DNA from 3 places in the Halomonas sp. BM-2019 genome. Region 1 is predicted to be linked to each of the others. Evidence: predicted binding sites of a transcription regulator. Region 1 holds the regulator's gene; each other region holds the start of a gene.
What was found. The regulator sigma-54, encoded in region 1, starts transcription at its own class of promoters, with help from an activator protein. The targets are predictions, from matches to a motif close to TGGCACNNNNNTTGCTNT.
Positions count from the first base shown of each region.

Region 2: the regulator sigma-54 is predicted to act here: its motif matches at 1,735-1,752, upstream of J5F18_RS00580 (P-II family nitrogen regulator).
Region 3: the regulator sigma-54 is predicted to act here: its motif matches at 2,492-2,509, upstream of glnA (glutamate--ammonia ligase).

Region 1 is NZ_CP071922.1:1,736,357-1,740,825, forward strand. It holds gene rapZ (RNase adapter RapZ) at 1-840, opposite strand, end outside; gene J5F18_RS08740 (PTS sugar transporter subunit IIA) at 886-1,350, opposite strand; gene raiA (ribosome-associated translation inhibitor RaiA) at 1,358-1,666, opposite strand; gene J5F18_RS08750 (RNA polymerase factor sigma-54) at 1,836-3,248, opposite strand; gene lptB (LPS export ABC transporter ATP-binding protein) at 3,403-4,128, opposite strand; partial or broken gene lptA (lipopolysaccharide transport periplasmic protein LptA) at 4,137-4,469, opposite strand, start outside.
Region 2 is NZ_CP071922.1:108,845-113,313, forward strand. It holds gene J5F18_RS00570 (YifB family Mg chelatase-like AAA ATPase) at 1-1,132, opposite strand, end outside; gene J5F18_RS00575 (accessory factor UbiK family protein) at 1,199-1,525, opposite strand; gene J5F18_RS00580 (P-II family nitrogen regulator) at 1,807-2,145, shown strand; gene J5F18_RS00585 (ammonium transporter) at 2,181-3,509, shown strand; gene glnK (P-II family nitrogen regulator) at 3,652-3,990, shown strand; gene J5F18_RS00595 (ferredoxin--NADP reductase) at 4,165-4,469, opposite strand, start outside.
Region 3 is NZ_CP071922.1:578,778-583,246, forward strand. It holds gene J5F18_RS02950 (tripartite tricarboxylate transporter permease) at 1-941, opposite strand, end outside; gene J5F18_RS02955 (hypothetical protein) at 943-1,392, opposite strand; gene J5F18_RS02960 (hypothetical protein) at 1,544-2,089, opposite strand; gene glnA (glutamate--ammonia ligase) at 2,622-4,028, shown strand; gene J5F18_RS02970 (DUF4124 domain-containing protein) at 4,209-4,469, shown strand, end outside.

The DNA.
Region 1 (4,469 bases):
ACGCAGACGGACGTCGGCCTGCTGGCTCGCCAGCTGTTCCGCCAGCTGCTCGGCCAGGTAGACGGAGCGGTGCTGGCCGCCGGTGCAGCCGATGGCCACCGTCAGGTAGCTGCGGTGGCTGGCGAGATAGCGGGGCAGCCAGCGTTCCACCCAGCCCTGGATATCGCGGCGCATCTCGTCGACGGCCGGGTAGCTGGCCAGGAACTCCATCACCGGGGCATCACGCCCGGTGGCGCTGCGCAGGCGCGGATCCCAGTAGGGGTTGGGCAGGCAGCGGGCGTCGAACACCAGATCGGCGTCCAGGGGGACGCCGCGCTTGAAGCCGAAGGACTCGATGGTGAGGGTCAGCCGCCCCGGACGGTGGCGTGCCACCTGGTCACTGATGCGGCGGCGCAGCTCGTGCACCGACAGCCGGGTGGTGTCGATCACCAGCTCCGCCAGGTCGCGGATCTCGGAGAGCGCCTGCTCCTCGGAGTCGATCGCCTCGGCCAGGGTCATCTCGCTGTCGCGGGTGAGGGGGTGGCGGCGCCGTGTCTCCGAGTAGCGCTCGAGCAGGACCCGCGGCTCGGCGGTGAGGTAGATCACCTGGCAGGCGATGCCGCGGTCGCGAAGGGCCTGCAGCAGGTGGGGAAAGCGCTTGAGGGCCTGGGGGAGGTTGCGCGCGTCGATGCTCACGGCGATGGAGGAGTGCGGCGACTCGGCGCCCTTGAGCTCGTCCACCAGCGGGCCCAGCAGCATCGCCGGGAGGTTGTCGATGGCGTAGTGGCCGAGGTCCTCCAGGGCCTGCAGCGCGATCGACTTGCCCGAGCCGGAACGGCCGCTGATGATCACGAGCTGCATGGGGGTCTCCTGGTCGGGGGGCTGGCCGGGCGGCCCGTCGGGCCGTCAGCCCTGTCGTCGGATCGCCTCGATGAGTCTTTCGTGCAGTTCGCGCTGGCTCTCGCTTCGGCGCAGCACGGTGCGTGTCTCGCCGTCGTTCATCACGCCCGCCACCTGCGCCAGCAGGGCCAGGTGGGCATCGTCGGCCTCTTCGGGAACCAGCAGCACGAACACCAGGTCGACGGGTTCGCCGTCGATGGCGTCGAAGTCCACCGGCTCGGCCAGCTTGAGGAAGCCGGCAATGGGGGCCTTGCAGTGGGGACTCCGGGCATGGGGAATGGCCACCCCGTTGCCGATCCCGGTGCTGCCCAGGCGCTCACGCCCGATCAGCCTGCTGAACACCTCCTGGCTGTCGAGGCTGGGGGTGTTCTGGGCGATAAAGGTGCTGAAGAACTCCAGCACCCGCTTCTTGCTTCCCCCGGGCACACCGAAGAGGGTGCGCTCGGGGGGCAGGATGGTTTCCAGTGTCATGACGGGATCAGCGGGCCCCGGCGCCCTGGGCGCGGGCCTGGGTCTTTTCCTTGTGCTTGACCAGTTGGCGGTCCAGCTTGTCGGCCAGGGCATCGATGGCGGCGTACATGTCGCCATCCTGAGCCTCGGCGTGCAGGTCGGCACCGGCGGCATGCAGGGTGCAGGCGGCGAGTTGACGTTCCTTCTCCACGGACAGGATCACCTGGACGTTGGTGATGTTGTCGTAATGGCGCTCCACGCGAGCCAGTTTCTCGTCCACATAGCCACGCAGGGCGTCGGTCAATTCCACATGATGGCCGGTGATGTTGACTTGCATGACAAGCTCCTTGCTCATTGGTGATGGCTCGATTGTAACCCTTTTTCCCGCCTTGCATACCCCCTCACCGCCGCTGCTGCGGCAGGCCTGATGCGGGTTATCGGAGCCTGTGCAGGTGGCGGCCGGCAGATGACGTGACTGCCGCCTCGGGGCATGCTGGGAGATGGGCTCAGCGCAGCCGCTTGCGCTCGCTGGAGGAGGGGATGCCCATGGCTTCTCGATACTTCGCTACCGTACGACGGGCCACCTGGATGCCGGCCTCCTCGAGCAGGGCCACCAGCTTGCTGTCGGAGAGCGGCTTGCGTGGCGGCTCCTCCTGGATCAGCTTGCGGATGCGCGCGCGGATCGCCGTGCTGGAGTGGGCATCGCCCTCGCCGTTGCCCCCCACCTGGCTGGAGAAGAAGTATTTCAGCTCGAAGACGCCGCGGGGCGTATAGATGAACTTCTGGGTGGTGACTCGCGAGATGGTCGACTCGTGCATCTCCACGGCCTGGGCGATATCGGCCAGGATCAGCGGCTTCATCGCCTCCTCGCCCTGTTCCAGGAAGTCAAGCTGGCGGGCCATGATCTCGCGCCCTACCCGCAGCAGGGTGTCGTTGCGGCTGGAGAGGCTCTTCATCAGCCAGCGGGCCTCCTGCAGGTGGTCCTTGAGGAACTGGTTGTCCTGGCTCTTGTCGGTGCGACGGATCAGGGCGGCATAGTCGGGCTGGATGCGCAGCCGCGGCAGCGCCTCGGGGTTCAGCTCCACCTGCCAGCCGGCGCTGTCGTGGCGAGCCACCAGGTCGGGAATCACGTAGTCGCGTTCGATGCCGGCGTAGGCGCTGCCTGGGCGGGGGTCCAGCGAGCGCACCAGGGTGATCACCGCCTCCAGGGCGTCGTCGTCGAGCCCCAGCCGGCGCTTGAGCAGGCGACGATCGTCGCCGGCCAGGGCCTCGAGAAACTGGCGCACCAGCCGACGCGCCTGGGGCAGCAGGGGGGTGTCGTCGGGCAGGGCGGCCAGCTGCAGCATCAGGCACTCGCGCAGGTCGCGGGCGAAGACACCGGTGGGCTCGAACTGCTGAAGCCGCAGCAGCACCTGCTCCACTTCGCGGCTGCGCAAGCCGTCGAGCCCCTGGGCGCGGAGGCCTTCGCGGATCTCGTCGACGGGCTGGGCCAGGTAGCCGGCCGGGTCCACCGCATCGATCAGGCTCTCGGCGACCTGGCGCTCGCGAGGGTCCAGGTCCGTCATCGCCAGCTGCCAGACCAGATGGCCCTGGAGGCTCTGTACGCTCGCCTCCCGTTCGAAGTCCGGGCCTTCGCCGCCGGCGGGGGCGCCCAGGTCCTGGTAGGTGTCCGACCAGTCGCTGTCGGTGGTGAGCTCGTCGGGGATCTCGCTGGCCCAGTCATCCTCGGGGGTCTCGCTGACCGCCTGTTCGCCGAAGCCCTCCTCGAGCTCCAGCATGGGGTTGGACTCCAGCGCCTGCTGGATCTCCTGGCGCAGGTCGAGGGTGGAGAGCTGCAGCAGGGCGATGGCCTGCTGGAGCTGGGGCGTCATCGTCAGCTGGGTGCCGACGCGCAGCTGCAGGGAGGCTTTCATGGCCATGGTGACGGAGTCCCTCTCTGACGGGAAAGCCTCACCCTAGCGCGGGTGCGTCGGGCTTGCAAGCGGAGACGAAGCAACATCCATGCCAGGCGCAAGACGCATGCCGCCATCGAATAACGACATGCATATCAGGGGGCTGCGGCCGGAAGGCGGGTCAGAGGCGGAAGTCCTGGCCCAGGTAGACCTCGCGCACGCGCTGGTTGGCGAGGATCGACTCGGCGTTGCCCTCGGCGATGATCTGGCCGTCGCCGACGATGTAGGCGGTGTCGCAGATATCCAGGGTCTCGCGGACGTTGTGGTCGGTGATCAGTACGCCGATGTCGCGGGCCTTGAGCTGCCGGATGATACCCTTGATCTCCCCCACCGAGATGGGGTCGACGCCGGCGAAGGGCTCGTCGAGCAGGATAAAGGCGGGCTCCGTGGCCAGGGCCCGGGCGATCTCCACCCGGCGCCGTTCGCCACCGGAGAGGCTCATGCCGAGGTTGTCGCGGATATGGGTTACGTGGAAGTCCTCGAGTAGCTGCTCGAGGCGCGCCCGGCGCCCCTCCCGGTCGAGGTCCCGGCGGGTCTCGAGGATCGCCATGATGTTGTCGGCCACCGACAGCTTGCGGAAGATCGACGCTTCCTGGGGCAGGTAGCCGATGCCGGACCGGGCGCGCTCGTGCATGGCGGCCCGCGACAGGTCCAGGTCGTCGATGGCCACCTCGCCGGCGTCGGCGCGCACCAGCCCCACGATCATGTAGAAGGAGGTGGTCTTGCCGGCGCCGTTGGGGCCCAGCAGGCCGACGATGCTGCCCTGGCGGATGGCCAGGCTGATGTCCTGCACCACACGGCGGCGCTTGTAGCTCTTGGCCAGGTGGCGGGCATGAAGAGTCTGCATGGGCGGCCTTACTGCTCGGGCTGTAGGGTCATGCGGATGCGCTGGCGTCCCTCGACGCCCTCGGCCTCGCTGCGGGCCTGCACCACGCGGCGATCGAGGAAGTACTCCAGGTAGCCGCCGTCGAAGGTGTCGCCGCCCTGGTGCAGCTCGGCGCGGTCGATCAGCTCGATGCGGCGCTCGGCCACGTGGTAGATGATGGTGCGGCCCCAGCCGCGTACCTTGGGCTCGTCGGGGTCGGGCTGCTGCTCGAGGTAGGCGCGCTCGCCGGTGGCGATGGCTCGGGAGAGCTGGCCCTGGGGGTTGCGCTGGATCTCGACCCGATCGCCGGTCAAGCGCATGCT
Region 2 (4,469 bases), 1.6 Mb from region 1:
GCAGCGGCCCCGAGAGACGGGCCTGGTAGCGCTGGATCTGGGCCGCGGTGCAGTGGCAGGCCTGCCGCGGATCGCCCAGGTGGCCGCAGGGGCAAGGGTTCATGGCCGCCACCAGCATGAAGCGGGCCGGGTAGCGGCGTTCATGACTGGCCCGGGCGATATGGATTTGCCCAGACTCCATGGGCTCGCGCATCACCTCCAGCACGTGGCGGGAGTATTCCGGCAGCTCGTCGAGGAACAGCACCCCGTGGTGGGCCAGTGAGATCTCGCCGGGACGCGGCTTCGAGCCGCCCCCCACCAGGGCAGCGGCGCTGGCGGTATGGTGGGGTGCACGGAAGGGGCGCCGGCCCCACTGGGCGGCCAGCGGCAGGCCGCTCACCGAGCGCACCGCTGCCACCTCCAGGGCCTCCGCCTCGGTGAGCGGTGGCAGGATGCCGGGCAGGCGGCTGGCCAGCATGGTCTTGCCGGTACCGGGCGGTCCGGCCAGCAGCAGGTTGTGTGAACCGGCGGCCGCCACCTCCAGGGCGCGGCGCGCCTGGTGCTGGCCACGCACCTCGGCGAGATCCGGTAGCGGCTGCGTCGCCTCGGGCGGGCGCGACAGGCGATGGGGGGCGATGGGGGCCTGCCCCAGCAGGTGGCCGACCACCTCGAGCAGGTGGTCGGCAGGCAATACCTCAAGGTCGCCGGCCAGGGCGGCCTCATCGGCGTTGGCCCGGGGCACAACCAGCCGGCGCCCGGCCCGGCGGGTGGCCAGGGCCAGGGGCAGCACCCCGTGAACCGGGCGCAGCCGGCCATCCAGGGCCAGCTCGCCGACGCTCTCGATGCCCGCCATGGCCTGCGGGGGCAGCTGCCCCGAGGCGAGCAGCAGCCCCAGGGCGATGGGCAGATCGAAGCGCCCACCCTCCTTGGGCAGGTCGGCGGGCGCCAGGTTGAGGGTGATGCGCCGCAGCGGGTAGTCGAAGCCGGCGTTGACCAGGGCGCTGCGCACCCGCTCGCGGCTCTCCTTCACCGCCGCCTCGGGTAGCCCCACCAGGGTCATCCCCGGCAGGCCATTGGCCAGATGGACCTCGACCTGCACTTCGGGGGCCTCGAGACCGAGGCCCGCGCGAGTATGGACGATTGCCAGCGTCATGGGCGTTCCCTCGCCTGGAGTCTTGCCCTCAGGCTAGTCCAGCGGTTGCCGGCCTGCCCGGCAGGCTCAGCGACCGGCCCCCTCCTCGGGTGCCTTGCTGTCGCCGGTCGCCTCCGGAGCGGCCGCCGGCGGCTGCGCCGCTTCGGTGCGCGCCTCCAGCAGCGCCTCCAACGCCGCCACCTGCGCCTCCAGCGCTTCCACTCGGGCCCGGGTACGCTGGAGGACATCCATCAGGATGTCGAAGTCCTCTCGGGACACCAGCTCCAGGCGGTCGAAGGCCCCGCGAACCACCTGCTGAATCCCCTTCTGCACCTCCTCCGGTGCCTGGGAAGCGCCCTGCAGGCGCTCGCCGATCTGCTGGGCCAGTCGGCTGATACGGTCATGGCTCACCATGGGTCTCTCCTGAACGTATGGAATCCTGCTGACAGGATACGCATGCCCGGTCACGAACGCATGCCCCCGCCACTGCGCCAGGATGGCGCGCCTGCACCACCGCCGAGCACCAGCGCGGTGCAGCCCCGCTCTCCCCCTGACTACAACCGCCGCCGACGCGAGGCCGCTCCCTGCCCAACCTGTTGTTTTATCGAGACGCAAGCGCAAAATGGCACGCTTCGCGCTAAATGCGGAGCATGCGGCCGCCGAGCCGATAGCCAACGCAACCGGGGAGACAAGGGATGAAACTCATCACCGCCATCATCAAGCCATTCAAGCTCGACGACGTCCGCGAGGCGCTGGCCGACAACGGCGTTCAGGGCATCACCGTCACCGAGGTCAAGGGCTTCGGCCGCCAGAAGGGCCACACCGAGCTCTACCGGGGCGCTGAGTACGTGGTCGACTTCCTGCCCAAGGTCAAGATCGAGGTGGCCGTGGACGACTCCCGCCTGGAGAGCGTGCTCGACGCCATCTGCAGCGCCGCCAACAGCGGCAAGATCGGCGACGGCAAGGTCTTCGTCACGCCGCTGGAAGACGTGATCCGCATCCGCACCAGCGAGCGCGGTGCCGAAGCCGTCTGACCGCCCGTCCCTGACCCGCTCCTGGAGAGACCGTCATGAGTGAACTGACCGAGTTGAGCTACGCGCTCGATACCTTCTATTTCCTGATCTGCGGCGTGCTGGTGATGTGGATGGCCGCCGGCTTCTCGATGCTCGAGGCCGGGCTGGTACGCTCCAAGAACACCGCCGAGATCCTCACCAAGAACATCGCGCTGTTCGCCATCGCCTGTACCATGTACCTGCTGGTGGGCTACTACATCATGTACTCCAGCGCCGAGGGCGGCTTCCTGCCCAACCTGGGCTTCCTGCTGGGCGGCGAGAACAGCGTCGACGCGGTGCTGGCCGGCGGCGACGATGCCCCCTACTACTCCATGCGCGCCGACTACTTCTTCCAGGTGGTGTTCGTGGCCACCGCCATGTCCATCGTCTCCGGGGCCGTGGCCGAACGCATGAAGCTGTGGGCCTTCCTGGCCTTCGCCGTGGTGATGACCGGCTTCATCTACCCGGTCTCCGGCTACTGGACCTGGGGTGAGGGCTGGCTCGACGCCGCCGGCTTCTCCGACTTCGCCGGCTCCGGCATCGTGCACATGGCGGGTGCCGCCGCGGCCCTGGCCGGCGTGCTGGTCCTCGGCCCGCGCAAGGGCAAGTACGGCAAGGACGGCAGCATCTACGCCATCCCCGGGGCCAACATGCCCCTGGCCACCCTGGGCACCTTCATCCTGTGGATGGGCTGGTTCGGCTTCAACGGCGGCTCGGAGCTCAAGGTCTCCGACGTGGAGTCCGCCAACAATGTCGCCCAGGTGCTGGTCAACACCAATGCCGCGGCCGCCGGTGGCGTGCTCGCCGCGCTGATCCTGGCCAAGCTGTGGTTCCGCAAGGCCGACCTGACCATGGCCCTGAACGGCGCCCTGGCCGGTCTGGTGGCCATCACCGCCGAGCCCCTGGCGCCCTCCGCCCTGGGTGCCACCCTGATCGGTGCCGTGGGCGGCGCCATCGTGGTCGCCGCCATCGTGGCCCTGGACAAGCTGAAGATCGACGACCCGGTCGGCGCCATCTCGGTGCACGGCGTGGTGGGCATCTGGGGCCTGCTGGCCGTGCCGCTGACCAACGCCGACGCCACCTTCGGCGCCCAGCTCCTCGGCCTGGTGGCCATCTTCGCCTGGGTCTTCGGCGCCAGCCTGGTCGTCTGGCTGATCATCAAGGCCGCCATGGGTGTCCGCGTCAGCGAGGAGGAGGAGTACGAGGGGGTCGACCTGGCGGAGTGCGGTATGGAGGCCTACCCCGAGTTCACCACCACCAAGGTTCGCGGTGGCGGTGGCGGCTCCGGCCGCAGCCAGCGCGGCGAGCTCGGCCAGGGCGCCCACCTGGCGCCCGGCACCGAGTAACAGCACCGGCAGGGCATCGACCCTCGTCCAGGCCCCCTCGCGGGGGCCTTTTTTCTTAGTGGGCAACGCGGTGTATGCTAGGGGACGATCCGGCCTACGCGGGTGGTACGACCACCGCACCGAACACACAAGGAGCCCGACCATGAAACTGGTGACCGCCATCATCAAGCCTTTCAAGCTCGACGACGTGAGGGAGTCCCTCTCCGAGATCGGTGTCCAGGGCATCACCGTCACCGAGGTGAAGGGGTTCGGCCGCCAGAAGGGCCATACCGAGCTCTATCGCGGCGCCGAGTATGTGGTCGACTTCCTGCCCAAGGTGAAGCTGGAAGTGGCCGTGGATGACGAGATGGCCGAGAAGGTGATCGATGCCATCACCAGCGTGGCCAATACCGGCAAGATCGGCGACGGCAAGATCTTCGTCACGCCGCTGGAGCAGGTGATCCGTATCCGCACCGGTGAGACCGGCAAGGATGCGGTCTAAGCGCCGAGCGCCGAGCGCCGAGCGCCGAGCGCCGAGCGCCGAGCGCCGCAGGATGATGCCGCTGCCAGTTGTTGCGACGTCAATGAAGAACCCCCGCCGGACTCGATCCGACGGGGGTTCGCACGTTCTACCCCTAACCTGCCGCCCGTTGCCGACCTGCTGGGCGCTAGGCGCTTACTTCTCCACGAAGGCCCGCTCGATCACGTAGTCGCCGGGCTCGCCCATGCGCGGGGAGATCTTGAAGCCCAGGTCGTCGAGCAGCGCGCTGGTCTCGTCGAGCATCGCCGGACTGCCACAGATCATGGCGCGGTCCTGCTTCGGATCCATGGGGGGCAGGCCGGCATCCTCGAAGAGCTTGCCGGTGCGGATATGGTCGGTGAGGCGTCCCATGGTGTGGAACTCCTCCCGGGTCACCGTGGGGTAGTAGACCAGCTTTTCCTTGATCTCGTCGCCCAAGTACTCATGGGCCGGCAGCTCTT
Region 3 (4,469 bases), 1.2 Mb from region 1:
ATCACCGCGTTGTCGGAGGCCTCGGCGGCGGCGATGCCCTTGGGGTTGCCCTTGCCGAAGCTCTCGGGGTCCTTGTCGGTGCGCTTGGCCAGGCCGTAGGCCATGAAGGCGCCCACCGAGGGGCCGAGGCCGGGCAGGGCGCCGACGAAGGCGCCGATCCCGGTGCTCTTGACGATGGTCGGCAGGGTGCCCTTGAACTCCCGATACGAGAGGTCGTCATCGGCGCTGTTGCCCAGCTTGATCACGCGGCCGCCCTTGTTGCGGCGGTACTCGTCGAGCTGCACGAACATCTCGGCGAGTGCCAGGGTGCCGATCACCAGGGGCAGGATCGGCACCCCCTCCATCAGCTCGGCATAGCCGAAGGTCAGGCGCATGGCGCCGGTCTCGGGGTCGAGGCCGACGGTGCCGAGAATCACCCCCATGCCGCCGGCGGCCAGCCCCTTGAGGAAGGAGCCGCCGGCCATGCCGGCGATGAACACCAGGGCGAAGATCAGGATGGCGGCGAGCTCGTAGGGGCCGAAGCGCAGCGCCACGGCGGCGAAGGGGATGACCACGGCGATCAGCAGCAGGGTGGCCAGCAGGTCGCCGATCACCGAGGCGAGCAGGCCGACCTTGAGGGCCTTGCGCGGCTTGCCGGCGCTGGCCATGGGGTAGCCGTCCAGGCAGGTGGCGGCCGAGGAGGGCTCCCCCGGGGTGTTGAGCAGGATCGCCGAGACGGCGCTGCCGGCGGCGGTGCCCTTGGAGAGGCCGATCAAGAAGGCGATGGCCGCATAGGCGGACATGTAGAAGGTCAGCGGGATGGCAATGGCGATGGCCACCGCGCGGTTGAGGCCCGGGATCACCCCGACGATATAGCCGAGCAGCACCCCGCCGAGGATGACCGCGATGGACTCGTAGTGCAGGGCGGCCATGAAGGCGCCGAGGATGGCGTCGAATCCCATGTCACACCACTCCTATGCGCATCAGGTGGACGGTCAGCACATAGAGGCCGCCGGTGGGGATGGCCGCGGTGAGCAGCAGCACATGCCAGCGGCGCTCGCCGAGGATCAGCAGCAGGCCGGCGATCAGCGCCGGGGCGACCCAGGTCAGCGGCAGGCGGTCGATGGCCACGATGAAGGCCAGCACATAGCCGAAGGGCCAGGCCTGGTGCCACAGGCCGGCGAGGTCGGGGCGGACCACGAAGGGCTCGCGGGCGCGCAGCAGGGCGATGGCGCTGAGCAGGCTGAGGGCGAGGGCGCAGCCGAGCATGCCCCAGGCACCGAGGGTGGCCAGGGTGCGGGGGTGCATGCCGACGGCAAAGCCGCGGCCGCCCCAGGTGGGGATGACCCAGGTGAGCAGCAGCACCGCGACGGCGGCGACGCCCAGGCCGGACCAGAAATTCTTGCGTCGCATCGCTTGGCTTTCGGTCATTTGTTATTGCACATGGGCGATCTATCAGTGAAGTCCGCAACCCTATCGGCGACCAGAGCCGGTCTCAATGCCCGCATGTCACGACCTGTCAACGCATTCGCTATGGCTTATCCACCGTGACCGGCCTGTGCCGTCAGTAGGTGTTGCCACTGACCCTGGCGCCGCAGGCGCGTAGGCGCTCCACCAGTTCGCCGATCGCCTCGCCGTCCAGTTCGGGGTCGCAGCCGCCGATGCGTTCGAACCAGTCGCGTGACAGGCACAGGCCATCGCCGCTGGGCAGTCGTCTCACGCGGGCCAGCAGGCGGTGGAGCAGGCCATGGTGCAGCGTGGGCAGGGCGCTGGCGTCCAGCTCATGGGCGACGATGCGCGCCGCCAGGCGTGACAGCGCCTCGGTGGTAACCGCATTGCCAACAGCAGGGAACACCAGGACCTCGCCTCCGCTCTGGGCGACGGCCTCGTTGAGGCGTTGGCCGAGTGGCGTCTGGGGCAAGGAGATCAGCCGGGCGCCGAACCGGCGGGCGATGCGTGGCAGGCGGGTATCGCCGGTGTCGTCCACCAGCGTCAGGGAGAAGTCCGGCGGGCTGCGGCGACACAGCGGAGCGACCACCGCCAGCTGCCGGGGCAGATGGGCGCCGACACTGCGGGCGTCGATGAGGATGCAGCCGGTGAAGGTGGCCATGCGAACTCCATAGTGGGACCGCGCCAGTGGATCCGCAGGTCGGCGGCCATGGGGTTCGCTGCCGGGATCTCGTTGTTGTCGTAATAGAGTGTACTCCTTGGTGTTTTATTGTCTCAAAGCGTGGCGGTATGAAATTTTCGGAGCCCGCGTTCCGCTTGTCTCCACTTTCTGGGCTGACGTGGGGCATCGCCAGAGCGCAGCCGGCACGCGTTAGACGGGAGCGCGCCCTCCATTGGTGCACATGGGATCTTAGGTGCACCGCAAGTGTGCGCTGCCGATATCCGATGACTGGATGCCGAAGCGCTCCTGCGGCCCGTGATTCAGGCTGGTGCGTGTTGGTGATCGAGTTTATATTTAAATATCAATTACTTGTTTATGTTGCGATGTATCGGGGTGCATTATTGGCATGCGCCGTGCATTGTGTGGGGCGGCGTCGGGCCTTGGCCTGGCGGTCGTGGGCAGATTGCCCGCGACGTGCTAAACCTTTTGCGACACCTCGACACTTCGAGCAAGTTCAACCCCGGAGGACACCATGTCTGCCAAGACTCTCGCCCTGATTGAAGAACACGACGTGAAGTGGGTCGACCTGCGCTTCACCGATACCCGCGGCAAGGAGCAGCACGTCACCATCCCGGCCCGGGATGTCGACGAGGAGTTTTTCGAGAACGGCCAGATGTTCGACGGCTCCTCCATCTCCGGCTGGAAGGGCATCAACGAGTCCGACATGATCCTGCGTCCGGAAGATGGCACCGCCTTCCTCGACCCCTTCACCGAGGATTCCACCCTGGTGCTGCGCTGCGACATTATCGAGCCGGCCACCATGCAGGGCTACGAGCGTGACCCGCGCTCCATCGCCAAGCGCGCCGAGGCCTACCTGCAGTCCACGGGCCTGGGCGACACCGCCTTCTTCGGCCCGGAGCCCGAGTTCTTCATCTTCGACGAGGTGCACTGGAAGTCCGATATCGAGGGCTCCATGTACAAGATCACCTCCGAGGAGGGGGCCTGGGCCACCGATCGCCCCATCGAAGGCGGCAACCTGGCCCACCGTCCGCGGGTCAAGGGCGGCTACTTCCCGGTGCCCCCGGTAGACAGCTTCCACGACATCCGCGGTGCCATGTGCAACACCCTGGAGGCCATCGGCCAGAGCGTCGAGGTGCACCACCACGAGGTGGCCAACGCCGGCCAGAACGAGATCGGGGTCAAGTTCAACACCCTGGTGAAGAAGGCCGACGAAGTTCAGGAAATGAAGTACGTGATCCACAACGTGGCCCACGCCTACGGCAAGACCGCCACCTTCATGCCCAAGCCGCTGGTGGGTGACAACGGCTCCGGCATGCACGTCCACCAGTCCTTCTGGAAGGATGGCAATAACCAGTTCGCCGGCGACGAGTACGCAGGCCTCTCCGAGATGGCCCTCTACTACATCGGCGGCATCATCAAGCACGCCCGGGCCCTGAACGCCTTCACCAACGCCTCCACCAACTCCTACAAGCGTCTGGTGCCGGGCTTCGAGGCGCCGGTGATGCTGGCCTACAGCGCCCGCAACCGCTCCGCTTCCATCCGCATCCCCTACACCGCCAGCCCCAAGGGCAAGCGCGTCGAGGCTCGTTTCCCCGACCCGACCGCCAACCCCTACCTGTGCTTCGCGGCGATGCTGATGGCTGGCATCGACGGCATCAAGAACAAGATCCACCCCGGCGACGCCATGGACAAGAACCTCTATGACCTGCCGCCGGAAGAAGGCAAGGCCGTGCCCACCGTGGCCAACAGCCTCGACCAGGCCCTGGAAGCCCTGGATGCGGATCGCGCCTTCCTGACCGAGGGTGGCGTCTTCACCGACGACATGATCGATGCCTACATCGAGCTCAAGATGGAAGACGTGGAGCGCATTCGCATGACCACGCACCCCGTCGAGTTCGACATGTACTACAGCTGCTGACGACGCGCCTTCAGTGCCGGCGGCCGGGTCCCGCGAGGCCCGGCCTGCCATCGACGCTGCGGCGTTGATCAAGAAAGGGGTTCCGCCATGGCGGAACCCCTTTTTCTTGTTCACTATCCAAGGGGGAGTCGCAGACACCATCCACAGGCCGCCGGGGCGGCGGCGACGCAGGGGGTAGCCATGAACAAGGCCTTGATGGCGCTGGCGGTGGGGCTGTCGTTCAGCCTGACACTCCAGGCCCAGACGATCTATCGCACCACCGATGCCCAGGGCAACGTGGTGTTCACCGACAACCCGGAGCGGGGCGGTGAGCAGGTGGAGCTGGCGCCGGTGACGGTGGTGCCCTCCACCGGCGAAGTGCGCACCGGAGAGGCCGTGCCGCGCGTCGATGGCAGCGGTGCGGCGGCAGTGACCGCCCGGCCGGGCCAGCCCTTCATGCCG